DNA from 2 places in the Cohnella herbarum genome. Region 2 is predicted to be linked to the other one. Evidence: predicted binding sites of a transcription regulator. Region 2 holds the regulator's gene; the other holds the start of a gene.
What was found. The regulator CtsR, encoded in region 2, represses protease genes until heat stress. The targets are predictions, from matches to a motif close to ATGGTCAATAAAGGTCAAACA.

Region 1: the regulator CtsR is predicted to act here: its motif matches at 4,767-4,787, upstream of clpP (ATP-dependent Clp endopeptidase proteolytic subunit ClpP).

What each region holds. Positions count from the first base shown of each region.
Region 1 is NZ_CP051680.1:6,034,813-6,042,499, forward strand. It holds gene rapZ (RNase adapter RapZ) at 1-121, shown strand, start outside; gene mgfK (gluconeogenesis morphogenetic factor MgfK) at 131-1,126, shown strand; gene whiA (DNA-binding protein WhiA) at 1,131-2,066, shown strand; gene HH215_RS25790 (HPr family phosphocarrier protein) at 2,169-2,438, shown strand; gene HH215_RS25795 (SIMPL domain-containing protein) at 2,552-3,322, shown strand; gene HH215_RS25800 (sporulation histidine kinase inhibitor Sda) at 3,648-3,908, opposite strand; gene clpP (ATP-dependent Clp endopeptidase proteolytic subunit ClpP) at 4,128-4,712, opposite strand; tRNA gene HH215_RS25810 (tRNA-Arg) at 5,069-5,143, opposite strand; gene HH215_RS25815 (sugar-binding transcriptional regulator) at 5,372-6,394, shown strand; gene gap (type I glyceraldehyde-3-phosphate dehydrogenase) at 6,511-7,521, shown strand.
Region 2 is NZ_CP051680.1:4,534,915-4,542,601, forward strand. It holds gene clpC (ATP-dependent protease ATP-binding subunit ClpC) at 1-324, opposite strand, end outside; gene mcsB (protein arginine kinase) at 360-1,424, opposite strand; gene mcsA (protein-arginine kinase activator protein McsA) at 1,440-1,946, opposite strand; gene HH215_RS19380 (CtsR family transcriptional regulator) at 1,965-2,426, opposite strand; gene HH215_RS19385 (glycosyltransferase family 4 protein) at 2,715-3,815, opposite strand; gene HH215_RS19390 (hypothetical protein) at 3,842-5,053, opposite strand; gene HH215_RS19395 (GDP-mannose 4,6-dehydratase) at 5,066-6,016, opposite strand; gene HH215_RS19400 (mannose-1-phosphate guanylyltransferase) at 6,013-7,053, opposite strand; gene HH215_RS19405 (glycosyltransferase family 4 protein) at 7,237-7,687, opposite strand, start outside.

The DNA.
Region 1 (7,687 bases), 1.5 Mb from region 2:
TACCGGGGGCAAACACCGTTCCGTTGCTTTGGCTGAGTACTTGGGTCGCAGACTGGGTTCCAGCGATACAGAATTGGTGAGAGTGAGCCATCGCGATTCCGAACGCGATCGGCAAAGCTGAGGTGCGGTGATGGCGATAAAACAGCAGCCTACCCTCTCCCGCAAGCCGCGTATCGTCGTAATCGGCGGCGGTACGGGCTTATCCGTCATGTTACGCGGGCTTAAGCAGAAGCCGCTTGATATTACGGCAATCGTAACGGTCGCGGACGACGGGGGAAGCTCCGGCATTCTGCGCGAAGAGCTGCAGATCCCTCCTCCGGGGGATATTCGTAACGTATTGTCCGCGATGGCGGATACGGAGCCCTTGCTAGCCGAGGTGCTTAAGTATCGTTTCAGCAACGGAACCGGATTGGCCGGGCATAGTTTAGGCAATCTAATCCTAGCGGCGATGACCGATATTACCGGGGATTTCGTTACGGGAATTACCGAGTTGAGCCGGATCTTCGCGGTTCGGGGACGCGTGCTTCCGGCGGCGAATCATGCGATCGTGCTGAAGGCGGAGATGGAAGACGGCTCGATCGTCGTGGGGGAATCCACGATACCTAAGTCGGGGTTGGCGATACGCAAAGTATTCATCGAGCCTGCGGACGTAGAGGCGTTGCCGGAAGCCGTTCAAGCGTTACGCGAAGCGGATGCGATCTTAATCGGTCCTGGCAGCTTATATACGAGCATTATTCCGAATTTGATCGTGCCTAAGCTTGCGGAGGCGATTATCCAATCGGACGCCGTGAAGCTCTTCGTGTGCAATGTCATGACCCAGCCGGGAGAAACCGACAATTATTCCGTCAGCGACCATTTGGCGGCGGTTCATGCCCATATCGGGCATCATTTGTTCGATTACGTGATCGTGAACGATGGGGAAATCCCACCGCAGGTTCAGAATTTATACGCGGAAAAAGGCTCAACGGCGGTACATCTCGATTTGGAAGAAGTTACGCGGCGCGGTTATAAGGTCATTGCGGATACTCTAGTTTTGTTCAGGACTTATTTACGTCATGACGCAGCCAAGTTAAGCGATCATATTTATCATCTGGTCGAAGATTGGATGTTGCGAAAGGAGGGATAAAGGCATGTCGTTCGCGGCGCTAACGAAGAAGGAATTGACTCTGCTCGAAACCGAGAACTGCTGCGAGAAAGCGGAACTGTCGGCATTGATTAGGATGAACGGAACGATAGCGTTGTCGAATAAGCGCGTCGTACTGGATATAGCCACAGAGAATGCCGCGATTTCGCGCCGGATGTACACCCTTCTTAAGCGGCATTTTACGGTCGTGACCGAACTCCTCGTTCGTAAAAAAATGCGGCTCAAAAAAAACAACGTATACGTCGTAAGAGTACCCGCGGGTGCGGAAGCGATCTTAAACGATTTGTCGATCGTCTCCGAAGGGTTCCTGTTCCATCCGAGCATCGATAAAAACTTGATTCGCAAGCCCTGCTGCAAGAAGGCTTATTTACGCGGAGCGTTCCTGGCAGGGGGCTCCGTCAACAATCCGGAAGGCTCGTCCTACCATCTAGAGATCGCATCGATGTACGAGGAGCATTGTCAGGCATTGGTGGACCTCGCAAATAAATTTCATCTGAACGCGCGGTTTATCGAGCGTAAAAAAGGCTTTATTCTGTATATTAAGGAAGGCGAGAAAATCATCGAGTTCCTTAGTATCATCGGCGCTCATCAAGCGCTGTTCAAATTCGAGGACGTCCGCATCATGCGGGATATGCGCAACTCCGTAAATCGGATCGTAAACTGCGAGACGGCCAACCTGAACAAAACGATCGGGGCGGCGGTCAGACAGATCGATAATATTAAGTTACTCGTGAAAGAGGTGGGCTTGCACAATTTGCCCGATAAGCTTCGCGAAGTGGCCGAAGTGAGGCTTCAGCACCCGGATATTAACTTGAAGGAAGTCGGTGATCTGCTTAAAGGGCAGGTCAGCAAATCCGGGGTAAACCACCGGCTGCGCAAGCTTGATGAATGGGCTGAAAAAATCCGGAATGGCGGCGCATAAAGCGTATGGCGCATTTGTTCGAATCAATGTTATAATAGACAAGAAACTGTAGCACGGGGGTCCCGATTAGCGGGACGAACAAAGATAGGGGGTATCCGGTCCATGACGAGACAGCCGGTGGTAGTTCGGCTTAAAACGGGTCTTCACGCCAGACCGGCGGCACTATTCGTGCAAGAAGCCAATAAATTCTCCTCTGACGTCTTTGTAGAGAAGGATGAGAAGAAAGTTAACGCGAAGAGCATCATGGGAATTATGAGCTTGGCGATCAGCTCGGGTACGGAAGTCGCGATCAGCGCGGAAGGTTCCGACGCAGAGCAAGCTGTAACCGCTTTAGTGCAGCTTGTAAGCAAAGAAGAGCTAGAGAACCAATAAGTGACTTTTGTAAAGAGCCCCTTTAAGGGGTTTTTTGCATTTTTAAACAAAAGGTGAAACATTTGGGTGGCGAAGTGCGTCTTAAGGTCAAACATTCGAAAGGGGTTTGGATCATGAAACAAAAAACGCTGCAAATTATGATGGTAGCGATGGCGGTAGTCGTAGTGGGTTGGATTGGATTCGGAAGAGGGGAGGGCGATGTCGTGTCTGCTGAATCATTGCCGGCGGCAACTACCCAGCCGTATACGGTTACGGTTGGGGCTAGCGGATCGATCATGGTTGAGCCCGATGTGGCGTACTTAAATTTGGCAGTAGAAACTCGCGGGGCGAAAGCGACGGAAGCGCAACAATCCAATGCGGACAAATTCGCGGGCGTTGAGAAGACTTTGTACGAGAAGTTCGGAATTGATAAGAAGGACGTGAAGACGACCGGATTTGACGTCCAACCGGAATACAATTATACGGAGAAGGACGGTCAAGTCCTTAAAGGATACATCGCCGTGCATTCCATTCAAGTGACTTACCGGAAACTTCCGGAAATCGGCAAGCTGTTCGATGCGTTAACCGCTTCCGGGGCGAACCGTCTGAACGGCGTGCAATTCTCTACGGAGAAAAAGGAGCAATACGAGCTAGACGCGCTGAAGAAGGCTATGGACAACGCTGCGGCGAAAGCTGGCGTGCTAGCGACATCGGCTAAACGTCAGCTCAAAGGCGTAATGAACATCGTTCAAGGCGACGTACAGAACAGACCCGTGATGTATGCTAATGAAATGGCGAGTGTTCAGATGAAGGCGATGGCCGATAGCGCAGGCGCTTCCTCTTCGGTACAATCCGGTCAGATCGAGATCAGCACGACGGTGTCCGTTCAATACGAGATGCAATAAGCGGGTTGAGGTTGATGTAGCGTGGCTGGTAAGAGAGGAAATGAACGTATAGTTTGTGCCAGTCGTAAGTGTTAGTGTGGAGGCGACTGGAGTGAAGAGACGGGCTTAGTCCCGTCTCTTTTGCGTGCTTGAATCGTTCCTGCAGGCAAGCTCATGCGGTATGCGATCGAAATTGTGCCAGCACCCGACGCACACGCGGCTGGGAGAGGTACGCGAACCGAAATAACCCGTCGCAGCCAGATAGAATTTGCCATTCCATCCTGTGAATAAATAAACCGTCATCCATAAAGGATAACGGTCAAGGTATGGGAATCATCGATGTGGATTAAGCTTCTCTATAATGACTTAGTTGACGAATGGAGAGCGCTTCTTCCAGCAGCTCGATGAATTCGTTGGACAAGTTCATTTTTTTGGCTTCCCTGTAAACTTCCAATAAATGTTCATCTTTTAGCGGGCGAAGCAATGACGCTTTATCGCTTAAACGTCTAGCGGCTACCATGTCCAAGTGGCCTTCGTGGACGTTCTTTACGGGCGTTTTGACTTCAGATGAATTGGCTACCAAGTACGGATAGGACCGTTCAGGCATATAGATCCCTCTCTTCCAGAGTTCCTAAGAGATAACTAGAATTGGAGGTAAATGGTATTACCTCATAAAATAGCATATCACGGATTGTCCGACTAGCAGAGAGGGCATTCAAAGAATTGAATTTTTGTTGACAGCGGACTTTCTGTATGTTAAGGGATGGAAAAACGCGTAACGTCCGTTCTTGTTGAACGGCGTTACGCGTTTTGCGTTGTCGGAAGATTATTGGACTTTGTCGATGACTTTATCGATGAGCCCGTATTCACGTGCCACTTCGGCTTCCATGAAATTGTCGCGATCCGTATCTTTCTCGATGCGCTCAAGCGGTTGACCTGTGCGTTCGGATAGAATGCCGTTGAGCTTATCTCGCAACTTAAGGATGCGTCTTGCCCGTATTTCGATATCGCTAGCTTGACCTTCCGCGCCGCCGAGCGGCTGATGAATCATGACTTCGCTGTTCGGAAGGGCGAATCGCTTGCCTTTGGCACCGGCCGCGAGCAGGAATGCTCCCATGGATGCAGCCATGCCGACGCAGATCGTGGAGACGTCCGGCTTGATGAATTGCATCGTATCGTAAATGGCCATCCCGGACGTAATGGAGCCGCCGGGACTGTTGATGTATAAGTGGATGTCTTTTTCCGGATCTTCGGCCGCCAAGAACAGCAGCTGGGCGATGATGGAGTTTGCAACCACGTCATTCACCTGAGTACCTAGAAATACGATTCGATCCTTGAGTAAGCGGGAATAAATGTCGTAGGCGCGTTCTCCTCGGTTAGTTTGCTCGACAACCATAGGTACAAAACTCATGTTTGACGTCCCTCCTCATGATTTGGTTTTTTTATCATAGCTAATCTGAGGGCAAAAGTCAAAGAAAGTCAAAGGGGTCTCGGCGATGAAAAAAGTAGTTATTCTGATATCCGCGTATGCCGAAAAGGGGTACCCCCTCCGCCGCTGGTTAAAATCGAGTTGTTTTGAATGGAATGTATGGGTTACAACTCGATTTTAAAGGCGGACGTAAACTCTCCGGTGGCACCCCTTTCCTCTATACGCTTCAGAATAACGGAAACTTTTATTAAGCTGAGAGGGGAAAAGGGGAACAAAAAAACCGACCGCGTGACCGGTCGGTTGTGCTGTAAGCTATCAAATGGGGTAAAAGTTATAAGTGGCGCGCCCGTGAGGAATCGAACCTCAATCTCAGCCTTCGGAGGGCTGCGTCATATCCGTTGGACCACGGGCGCTCATTAATGCAGCAAGAGTTATTATATGTGATAAACACTGAAAAAGCAAGGGAAGTCGCGTCTTTAAATTTGTTATTTTCGTGTACGACAAGTATTGCATCCCTTCGCGAATTTAGATAAAATAGAGGTGGGACTTAAAGTGATGTGGTGGGACGTTTTTCGTCCAACAAAACCTTATCTTCGTTGCCGACGATGACCATCCGGTCTCAGGAGGGTACGCGAAACAGAATGCGAAAAATCGTAGACATTCAGAAGCAGCTACTTCCCGATCTTCTGCAGGTTATGGAGAAACGGTACGATATTCTGCACCGGATCTATCTTGCCGGAACGATCGGACGTCGTACTCTCGCCACCGGCGTTGATATGACGGAGCGCGTGCTTCGATCGGAATTGGAGATCCTACGAGCGCAAGGCTTGTTGGATACGGCAGCATCCGGTATGACGCTCAGCGCGAGCGGTAGACAGCTCGTGGAAGAGATGGAACCGATCGTCAAGGAGTTGTTCGGTTTATCCGATCTGGAAGAGACGGTTCGTACCGCTTTCGGATTGAAACGGGTGATTATCGTGCCTGGCGATTCCGATGACTCCGACCATGTCAAGATGGAACTGGGCAGGGCAGGAAGCCGAGTGTTAAGAGACAGTCTTTCCTCGGGCGACGTCGTTGCGGTCATGGGAGGATCAACAATGGCCCGTATGGCTTCGCAATTCACGACGCCAACGCAGCTTAAAGACAACTGGTTCGTTCCTGCCAGAGGCGGCCTGGGCGAAAGCGTCGATTATCAAGCGAACACGATCGCGTCGGAATTAGCCAAGCGAACGGGAGCGAGGTATCGCATGCTTCATGTGCCCGATCATCTGAGCGAGGAAGCTTACCAGACGATCATGCAGGAGCCTAATGTTCGCGAAGTGGTCGATATGATCCGCGGCGCTAGGATCGTCGTTCACGGGATCGGAGACGCGGTGACGATGGCCAGGCGCCGGAAACTCAAAGACGAGACGAAGGAAGAACTGGTTAAGGACGGCGCGCTTGCGGAAGCTTTCGGATATTATTTCGATCGCGACGGCAAAGTCGTTCACCGAATGGCTACGGCGGGCTTACGATTGGACGATATCGAAGCGGCGGGTATGGTAATCGGAATCGCTGGCGGCAGCAGCAAGGGCGAAGCGATCGCATCGGTCATGAGATTCGGCCACGACGACGTCTTGGTAACGGATGAAGCGGCAGCGACGGTTGCTCTGCGGCATGTTTAATCAGGCTAGAAGTTTTAAGCTCGATAATACGGTAATCCTAATTACAGTGGTCTCGGCGCTATAGGCGCCTGACATATAGATCAAAAAATCTTTCTCATTCCAAGGAGGAACCAATCATGGCAGTAGTAAAAGTTGGTATTAACGGATTTGGACGTATCGGACGTAACGTATTCCGCGCTTCCCTGAACAACCCGAATGTAGAGATCGTTGCAATCAACGATCTGACGGACGTTAACACGCTTGCTCACCTTCTGAAATATGATACGACTCACGGAAAATTGGACGGTACGGTTGAAGTGGGCGAAGGCGCGCTTATCGTAAACGGCAGAACGGTTAAAGTATTCGCCGAGCGCGATCCTGGCAACTTGCCTTGGGCTTCCGTAGGCGCTGAAATCGTTGTTGAATCCACGGGTATCTTTACTGCGAAAGAAAAAGCGGAGCTTCACTTGAAAGGCGGAGCTAAGAAGGTTATCATCTCTGCTCCCGCTACGAACGAAGACATCACGATCGTTATGGGCGTTAACCAAGACAAATACGATCCATCCGCTCATACGATCATCTCCAATGCATCTTGTACGACGAACTGTCTTGCTCCGTTCGCTAAAGTATTGAACGATCAATTCGGAATCGTTAAAGGCATGATGAACACGATCCACTCGTACACGAACGACCAAAGCGTATTGGATCTTCCGCATAAAGACCTTCGTCGCGCGCGTGCAGCGGCTGAAAACATCATTCCTTCTTCGACTGGCGCCGCTAAAGCCGTTTCCCTCGTATTGCCTGAACTGAAAGGCAAATTGAACGGTATGTCCATGCGCGTGCCTACTCCTAACGTTTCCATTACGGATCTCGTTGCCGAGCTGAAAGTTAACGTTACGGTTGAAGAAGTTAACGCGGCTCTGAAAGCTGCTGCCGACGGTCCTTTGAAAGGCATCTTGAACTACTCCGAAGAGCCGCTTGTTTCCAGCGACTACAACGGCGATCCTGCTTCTTCCACAATCGATGCGTTGAACACGATGGTTGTTGAAGGCAACATGGTTAAAGTTCTTTCCTGGTACGACAACGAGTGGGGCTATTCCAACCGCGTCGTTGACTTGGCTGCTTTCATCGCGTCTAAAGGACTTTAAGTTTCTTCTCCGAAGAAATTTTCGACTATTTTTCGACTATCCCCCTAAATCCCCCTTCCTCCAGGAAGGGGGACCCCAAAGGGCTCTGCCCTCTGGACACCCGGCGGTTATCGTGGGAGCTTCCGAAGACGGCGGGGGGATACATTGTGCATAGATCGCTCCGTCC
Region 2 (7,687 bases):
AATATGCTCCGTGCCTACGTAAGTGTGGCCGAGCTTGCGCGCTTCGTCCATGGAGAGCTCGATCACTTTCTTGGCCCGAGGCGTGTAAGCGATATTCGTAGGCTGCTCTTGTCCGCGGCCGATCAGCGACTCGACTTCGTCCTGGATTTTCTCCAAGCCAAGACCTAAAGCGATAAGCGCTTTAGCCGCGATGCTTTCCCCTTCCCGGATCAAACCGAGCAGAATATGTTCCGTACCGATATTATTGTGTCCCAAACGCACTGCTTCTTCTTGAGCTAAAGCCAACACCTTCTGCGCACGTTCCGTAAATCGTCCAAACATCATGAGACACACCTCCTATAATGTTAAGAATAAAACATTTATGAAATAGTTGCCAGTCGGGAACGGATTAATTCCGCTCTCGACCTATCCCTGTCTTCCGGGCTCATGGCCTCTCCGAACGTCATTTGCAGGAATCCGGGTTGCGTCGATACGAGCAATTCGTTCAAGACCAACTCGTTCACTTCCGGCAATAACCCGAGATGGACGCCGAGCCGGATATCGGACAAACGCTGCGAAGCTTCCTTCGAATCCATGATGATCGCTTGGGACAAAATCCCGAACGACCTGCGCACCCGATCTTCTACCCTTAACCGGGATTCGGTTAATAGCTTACTCCGCGCCGACTTCTCGTGTTCGATCATTTGGCGCGCGACCTGAAATAAATTTTCGATGATCTCTTGCTCGGATTGTCCTAACGTTATTTGGTTCGACACTTGAAACAGATTTCCTGTCGCCTCGCTGCCTTCCCCGTATAACCCTCTAACGGCAAGCCCTACCTGAGTGACGGCCGACAATATCCGGTTAATCTGACCCGTCATCACGAGCGCCGGCAAGTGCATCATGACCGAGACCCGGATGCCGGTTCCGACGTTCGTCGGACAACTCGTTAAGTAGCCGTGTTTCTCGTCGAAGGCGTAATCGACTTGCTCTTCGAAGATATCGTCGATTTTGCTGGCCGCGTCCCAAGCTTCATGAACCTGAAACCCGGAGCTTAAACATTGAATGCGCAAATGATCCTCTTCATTGATCATGACGCTGATGTCCTCGTTCGGACTTAGAATAAGCGCGCCGTTGCGCGAATCGTTAGCCAAATTCGGACTGATGAGATGTTTCTCGACGAGCACGAGCTTCTCCAGTTCCGTTAAATCGGTCAACCGGATTTGCTCGATCTTGCCTAGCCCGTTCAGCCTGCCGCTCTCCGCTACTCCCAGCAACTGCTCCATGACCGAGAGAGAACGGGAAGGGTCCGCCATCAGAGGGAAGGGCATATTGCGAATATTGCGCGCGATGCGTACCCGACTGCTGATGACGACTTCGGAATCCGGGCCGACGCCGTTCATCCATTGGCTTAAAGCTTGTTTAACGTACTTTCGTTTAGCCAATCGCATTCACCCCCTTCAACCGCTCATTTCATTCTCAAGCTCGCGGATCCGATCGCGCAGTTGCGCGGCTGTCTCGAAATCCTCCCGCTCGATCCGGCCTTGCATTTCCTTCTTCAAACGATCGATTTCCCGTTTCGTCTTCAATCTGCCCCCGGCCCGCTTCGGCACCTTACCCACATGTACCGTATTTCCATGTACCCGTTTAAGCAAAGGATCCAAACGTTCCGAAAATTGTTTATAACAATGGCTGCAGCCAAAGCGTCCGATCTTGCTGAATTGGGCGTAAGTCATACCGCACGTTTCGCATTTCGCCGCCGGCTGTTTGGCCATCGGATTGGGAGTTTCAAAATCCAGCAGTCCCGAGAGCAGGTTGTGAATGGAAAATCCGCTGGAGGTTCCGGGGATCAGTTCGCCCTTCTCCCGCGCGCAAGATTCGCAAATGTGCAACTCCGCTTTCTCACCGTTCACGATTTTCGTGAAGTGAAGTGTCGCCGGACGTTTGCCGCATTCCTGGCACTGCATCGTCCAATCCTCCTTTTCTCATTTCGCAAGCAGGGCGATAAGAATCGCCTTCATGAGCTTCGCCCGGATCTCGTCCCGCAACGGCAGCTTTAACTGCAACACGTCCCGGGATACGGCGGTCTTGAGGAGACGCGCTTCCCGAGCGGTAATAAATCGGGCTTCCTCCAACTGGTAGATGAGCCCCTCGGCGGCGGTTTGGTCGATCTGTTCCCCCACCGTTTGCTGAATGTGCCGCTGTACGGCTTCCAGCGAGGGCAAACTCACGCGCTGGATGCGAATGTATCCGCCTCCGCCGCGTTTGCTTTCCACGTAATAGCCCTTCTCCAACGTAAACCTTGTGCTAATCACGTAATTGATTTGCGACGGGACGCAAGAGAACTTATCGGCCAAGTCGCTTCTTTGGATTTCAACCGAGCCTTCCATGCTGCTTTGTAAAATTTGTTTCAAGTACTGCTCGATAAGATCCGTAATGTTAGGCAACGTCCAACCTCCTTTCATCGATACATCCCGACGATAGCCGATTTTCGCGCTTTTGCCGGTTCGTCAAACAGGGGTGGATCTGACTTTGACTTTCTTTGACTATAGTTTTATTATACGCCGCTTTTCGTAAAATGCAAACGGGTACGAATCCCGCTTTCCGACTCGCTTATTTCTAGTATGGAGGTGGCGCGAAAGCTTTATTCAATAAGAGGGACCCTCGAATTCGAAAGTTCGACGATGCTCGTTGCACGTTGAATCGCCCTTCGCGATCGAAGGGCGATTCAACGTTCACGATATGTTTAACGTTGACGATAACCTGCCGCGTATAGCTTTTCCGGCAGCTTCCGGGGAGAACCGGTCCCTAATGGTCGCTTGACCGTTCAACGCGATTCGTTTTCTCCATTCGGCATCGTACACGGCACTTCTCATTAAGTACATCGCATGCTCGACGTCCGGCTCCGCCCATAACTGGTGCGCCTTATACGGCCCCAGATTTTGCCCGATCCGGGTGAGGCGATATCGTACGGCCCCGGAATTCTCCGTCGTCATGAAGTCCGTATTGCCCGACCAGTGCGTTCCAATAACCGGTTTGCCCAGATACATCGCTTCGGCCAAAGGTAATCCGAAACCTTCGGACCGATGCAGCGAAATATAACAGTCCGCGCAATTCAGTAACGCATTGGCTTCCATACGGCTTAGAACCCGATCGATTATCCATACGTTCGGCAGTCCTTCGGAGTCGCGCTTAAGATTGTCGATCTCCGATTGCTGCGGGTTATTCATCTTAATGACTAATCCGGCCGGCAAGCCGAATCGCGTGACCGAGTCGCGGTAGGCTTTAAGCACCGAATAAGGATTTTTGCGGGGACCATAGCTGAACGTGTCGTACATGCACAGGAACAAAAACTTGCGTTCCGGCAGTCCGAACGACTTCCTGTCTATGTTATCCGGCACATCCACTTGAACGCCATGCGGAATTCGGATGACCGGAATCGGCGATTTCCCCGCAATGCTGCTCTCGACGAAGGACGTAGGCACCCATATTTCGTCCAGATGACGGAAACCTTCCGCATATTCGTCAGGAAAATCGGGAAGCTCCCAATGCCAATAACCGATATTAAGTCGGTTGGCAAACCAACGCGATCCTAATGTCTCGTAAGCTAGAGGCATCTGGTCGGCGTTAATGTGGAATAGGTTTATAGGGTAAATAGGCGAATGAATCTCTTTGGATTTCCAAGTCGAATCCTCTTTCCTCGAGTTATTCCCGCCAGAATAATTCAAGATGCCGAACGGGATATTCGAGCATTGCAGAGTTCTAGCCGCCAATCTGCAAGATTCGCCTATACCCATCTCGGACCTTGCGTAGCCGATCAAGTTAATGCCTTTCATGCCCATCATCCTTTAATCCCATCTTGTTACCGGAAGATCATGGAGCTCCATACCGGATTCCAGACGAGGGGATCCACTCCGTATTCCAAAGGTACATGCTCCCTAGCCCAATTCATCAGATTGTTTCTGTCGGCCCCGTAAAAATCGGGAAAAACCCGTTGTAAGTCGATTCGCGCGTAATAAATCTCCTTCAATATTTGCGGTACGGGCGAAACGAGACTCGTGGGGGAAAACAGCCATTGATAGAACCCGTTCGGCGTAAGCGTCAGGAAAGGGTTTCCGAATGCTTGTTTCGATTCGAGCTTCCTATAGATCGTTCTAGCGATGGGGGGAACGGAAATTCCGTTATCGAAATAATGATAAGCGTACCGCCAACCCGCCGTCGCCGGATAACCGTTCGCCGTCAATTGCGCGACGTACTCTCCGAACAGCTTCTTCAAATCAGGGAATTGTCCCCACTGAAACCGGGTTTGATGCTTGGAAATTCTGCTTAGATCGGAGACTAATCCGCTAAAATGATAGAAGGTCAGCGGTTTTCCGTGAATCTCGTAAAGGCCGTTCCGATTGACGACCGGACGCTCGTGCAAGTTCCAATACGATACGTTAAAGGTAGGGTTTTTAAGGATATGAACGCCGTCAAAGCGGGCAGGCACAAGATCCATCCATCTCTGATCCACGTGGTACCCGCCGGCCGGATCCATAATGCATTCGTTACGCAGTTTGGTTTTCCACCAATCCAACATCCGTAACGTTTCTTCCGTACGGCTTAAGGCAAGAAATCCAAGATTGTATACCCCCGCCTGAAGAATGTCGATCTCATTGGGTTTATGACCGTCTTTCGGTATGTCAGACAAGGTATGGGGCGTGAGCACGATAGAATGCTGCGGAAGCGCGCGGAAAAAACCATCCATTCGCTGGGTGATCAGGATATCCGGATCAAAATAGGCGACCGTTTCCACTCCTCGAGCTCTTAGCAAATAATCAAGGAAGTAAGGTTTAACCGCGGTGTTAAACTCCGTTACGTCATATTGGAAGCTCATTTCCAGCGATTCGGGCAATCCGATATCCTTAAGATGAATCCATTCGAATATTTCTTCATGAGCGTTCACCAGCCCTTCGCTCTCATCCGCCAAGAGTACGTAAGCTTTACCCGTAGGATGATGCTGCAAAAAAGACTTTACGAGCGTTCGGGCGAAAGCGAGATAGTTTTTGGCAATGATCGTGCACATCGTAAACATCTCAAATTCCCCCTAAGTCTGCGAACGCCAATAATGAAGAAGGTCCTCCATCGTCCGTTCGAACGGAATTTCAGGTTTCCACCCTGTCGCTTCGCGAAACTTACCGTAATCCCCCAACAGAATCTCTACATCCGATGGACGCAAGCGGGCAGGGTCCGTTTTGACTTCGATTTTCACGTTGCTGAAGGACAGAAGGGTGTTCAGCATCTCGGCGATCGTATAACAGGTTCCGGATGCGATATTGTAGGCTTCTCCCGGAGTCCCCTTTTCCAGCGCCAACCAATACCCTCTGACGACGTCTCGAACATCCGTGAAATCCCGCTTCGCCTCTAGATTACCAACGTAGATCACGGGTGGTTTCTTGCCCTTCTCGATGTCCACGATCTGCTTGGCGAAGTTGGACGTTACGAAGTTTTCCCCGCGTCTTGGACCGGTGTGGTTAAAAGTAATCGTACGGACGACATGCAGTCCGTAGCTCTTGTAATATTGATAGCCCAAGTAATCTTGAGCCACCTTGCTGATCGCGTAGGGACTCAGCGGACGCAACGGATTCGTCTCGCGGATCGGCGTCTCTCCCGGCTCGACTTGGCCGTATTCCTCGCTCGAACAGGCGATCTGAATTTTCGTGTTTAATCCGATACGCCTAATGGCCTCGAATAGATTGACTTGTCCGGCTACGTTATTGTGAATCGTATCGATGGGAGAATTCCACGAAGTGGGCACGAAGCTTTGGGCCGCAAGGTGAAAGATCAAATCCGGCCTCTCTTTCTCCACGAGCGTTTCCACGGAGAACGGGTCTCGAAGCTCGCATTCCACTAGCCGGATTTTGTTGCCTAGATGTTCTATGTGGTTCATCCGACTACGATTGCGGATCGTTCCGACTACCTCCGCGTTACGGCTAAGCAGAAACTCAGCCATATGGCTGCCGACGAATCCCGATATGCCCGTAACTAATGCTTTCATCCGCTCGCTGCTCCCCCTCGTTTCTCAACGTCCTGAATGATGGATTTCAATATCGGTTCCTTGGATTTATGACAGACCAGCAGCCCCTCCGCCGTCGAGACGATAATGAGATCGTCCGCTCCGATCACGATCGTCTGGCGTCCTTCGGAAAATACGATGTTTCTGTTCGAATGGAAGGCATGCACGACTCCGTGTACGATATTCCCGTTCCGGTCGGCTTCCTCTTCGCGAATTCTTTCCAATGAGGCCCAGCTTCCCAGATCCTCCCATGCGTACCCGAAAGGAATGGTGTATAGATGCTCGGATTTTTCGAGAATGGCATAATCGACGGATATTCTCGGAAGGCGCCCGTAGGCGTTCTCGACATCGTCACCCGCGTTAAGTAACCCATTCCATAATTCAGGCTGGTGCTCGCGCATTTCCGCGGCTATCGTAGAAGGCTTCCATACGATAATTCCGCTGTTCCAATAAACGTTCCGTTCGGCAATGAGCTTATGCGCGGTGTCGATATCGGGCTTCTCCACGAAAGCGACGACTCTTCTTGCACCAGTCGAATCGACTGCGGACGAAGCCAGAATGTACCCGTAGTTCGTTTCGGGTCTTACGGGTTCGATTCCTAACGTAACGATGTTCGAGGATTCGTTCGCGATCTCTTCGGCCGCTCTTAATGCTTCGGTAAGCGCCTGTACGTGAGGGACATGTTGATCGGAAGGCATCATGACCAACACCTCATCGTCTTCTTTCCGCAAGAAATGCAAGGCCGACAAGGCGATGCAAGGTCCCGTGTCCCGTTGTACCGGTTCCGTTATGATGTGGTCCAGGGTCAACTCCGGTAATTGTTCCGTAACGAGCGAATGATACTGGGTCGCCGTCACCACATATAACTGACCGATGGGTATGAGTTCGGACAAACTTCGATACGTCTGTTGCAGCATCGTAAGTTCCGATGTCAGCGCCAGAAATTGCTTCGGTTTCTCATCCACGCTTCTTGGCCAGAGCCGGCTACCTTTACCGCCCGCCATAATGACGATTTTCATGTTCCAGATCCCCTCCGTTATCTTAAACCGAACGGATCGCAGTACGGGCTACTGCCAATGCACTGTTATTGTATGGACGGGACAAACCGGTTGGCATGGACGATGAACCATTCCTCCTAAAATAGGTAAAGCGGCCATATGGCCGCTCCCGAACATTCATTTACAGTTATCACGTTCCGGCCGTTATCCTCTCTCGAGCAATTGCTTGATCCTGTTTCCGATGGCTGCCGGCGAGTATTCAAAGTGAATATCGAAAGCCGCTTTCTTGCCGATTCGCTCCCGCTTCACCCGATCCTCATAGAGCTCCCGCATCGCGCCGCCGACTTTATCCGGCTTAATATCCGCCCACATGTGCCCTCCGTAGTAGTCTGGACGGTCCGCTTGAAGCCTTGCGTCGACCGGTACAAGTTGCGACTCCGGCTCGATGAGAATGCTGTTGTCTTCATTCATGAACTCCGTGTAACCGCCCCAGTTCAACCCGATCGTCGGCTTCCCGAGCGCCATCGACTCCATAGCCGGCATGCCCCATCCTGCACGGTCCACCGATACGTAGGCATCGCAGCTTTGATAGAGATCGATCAGCTGCTGTTCGTCGAAAGGTTCGACAATGACAATAATCTGCGAGAATAAACGA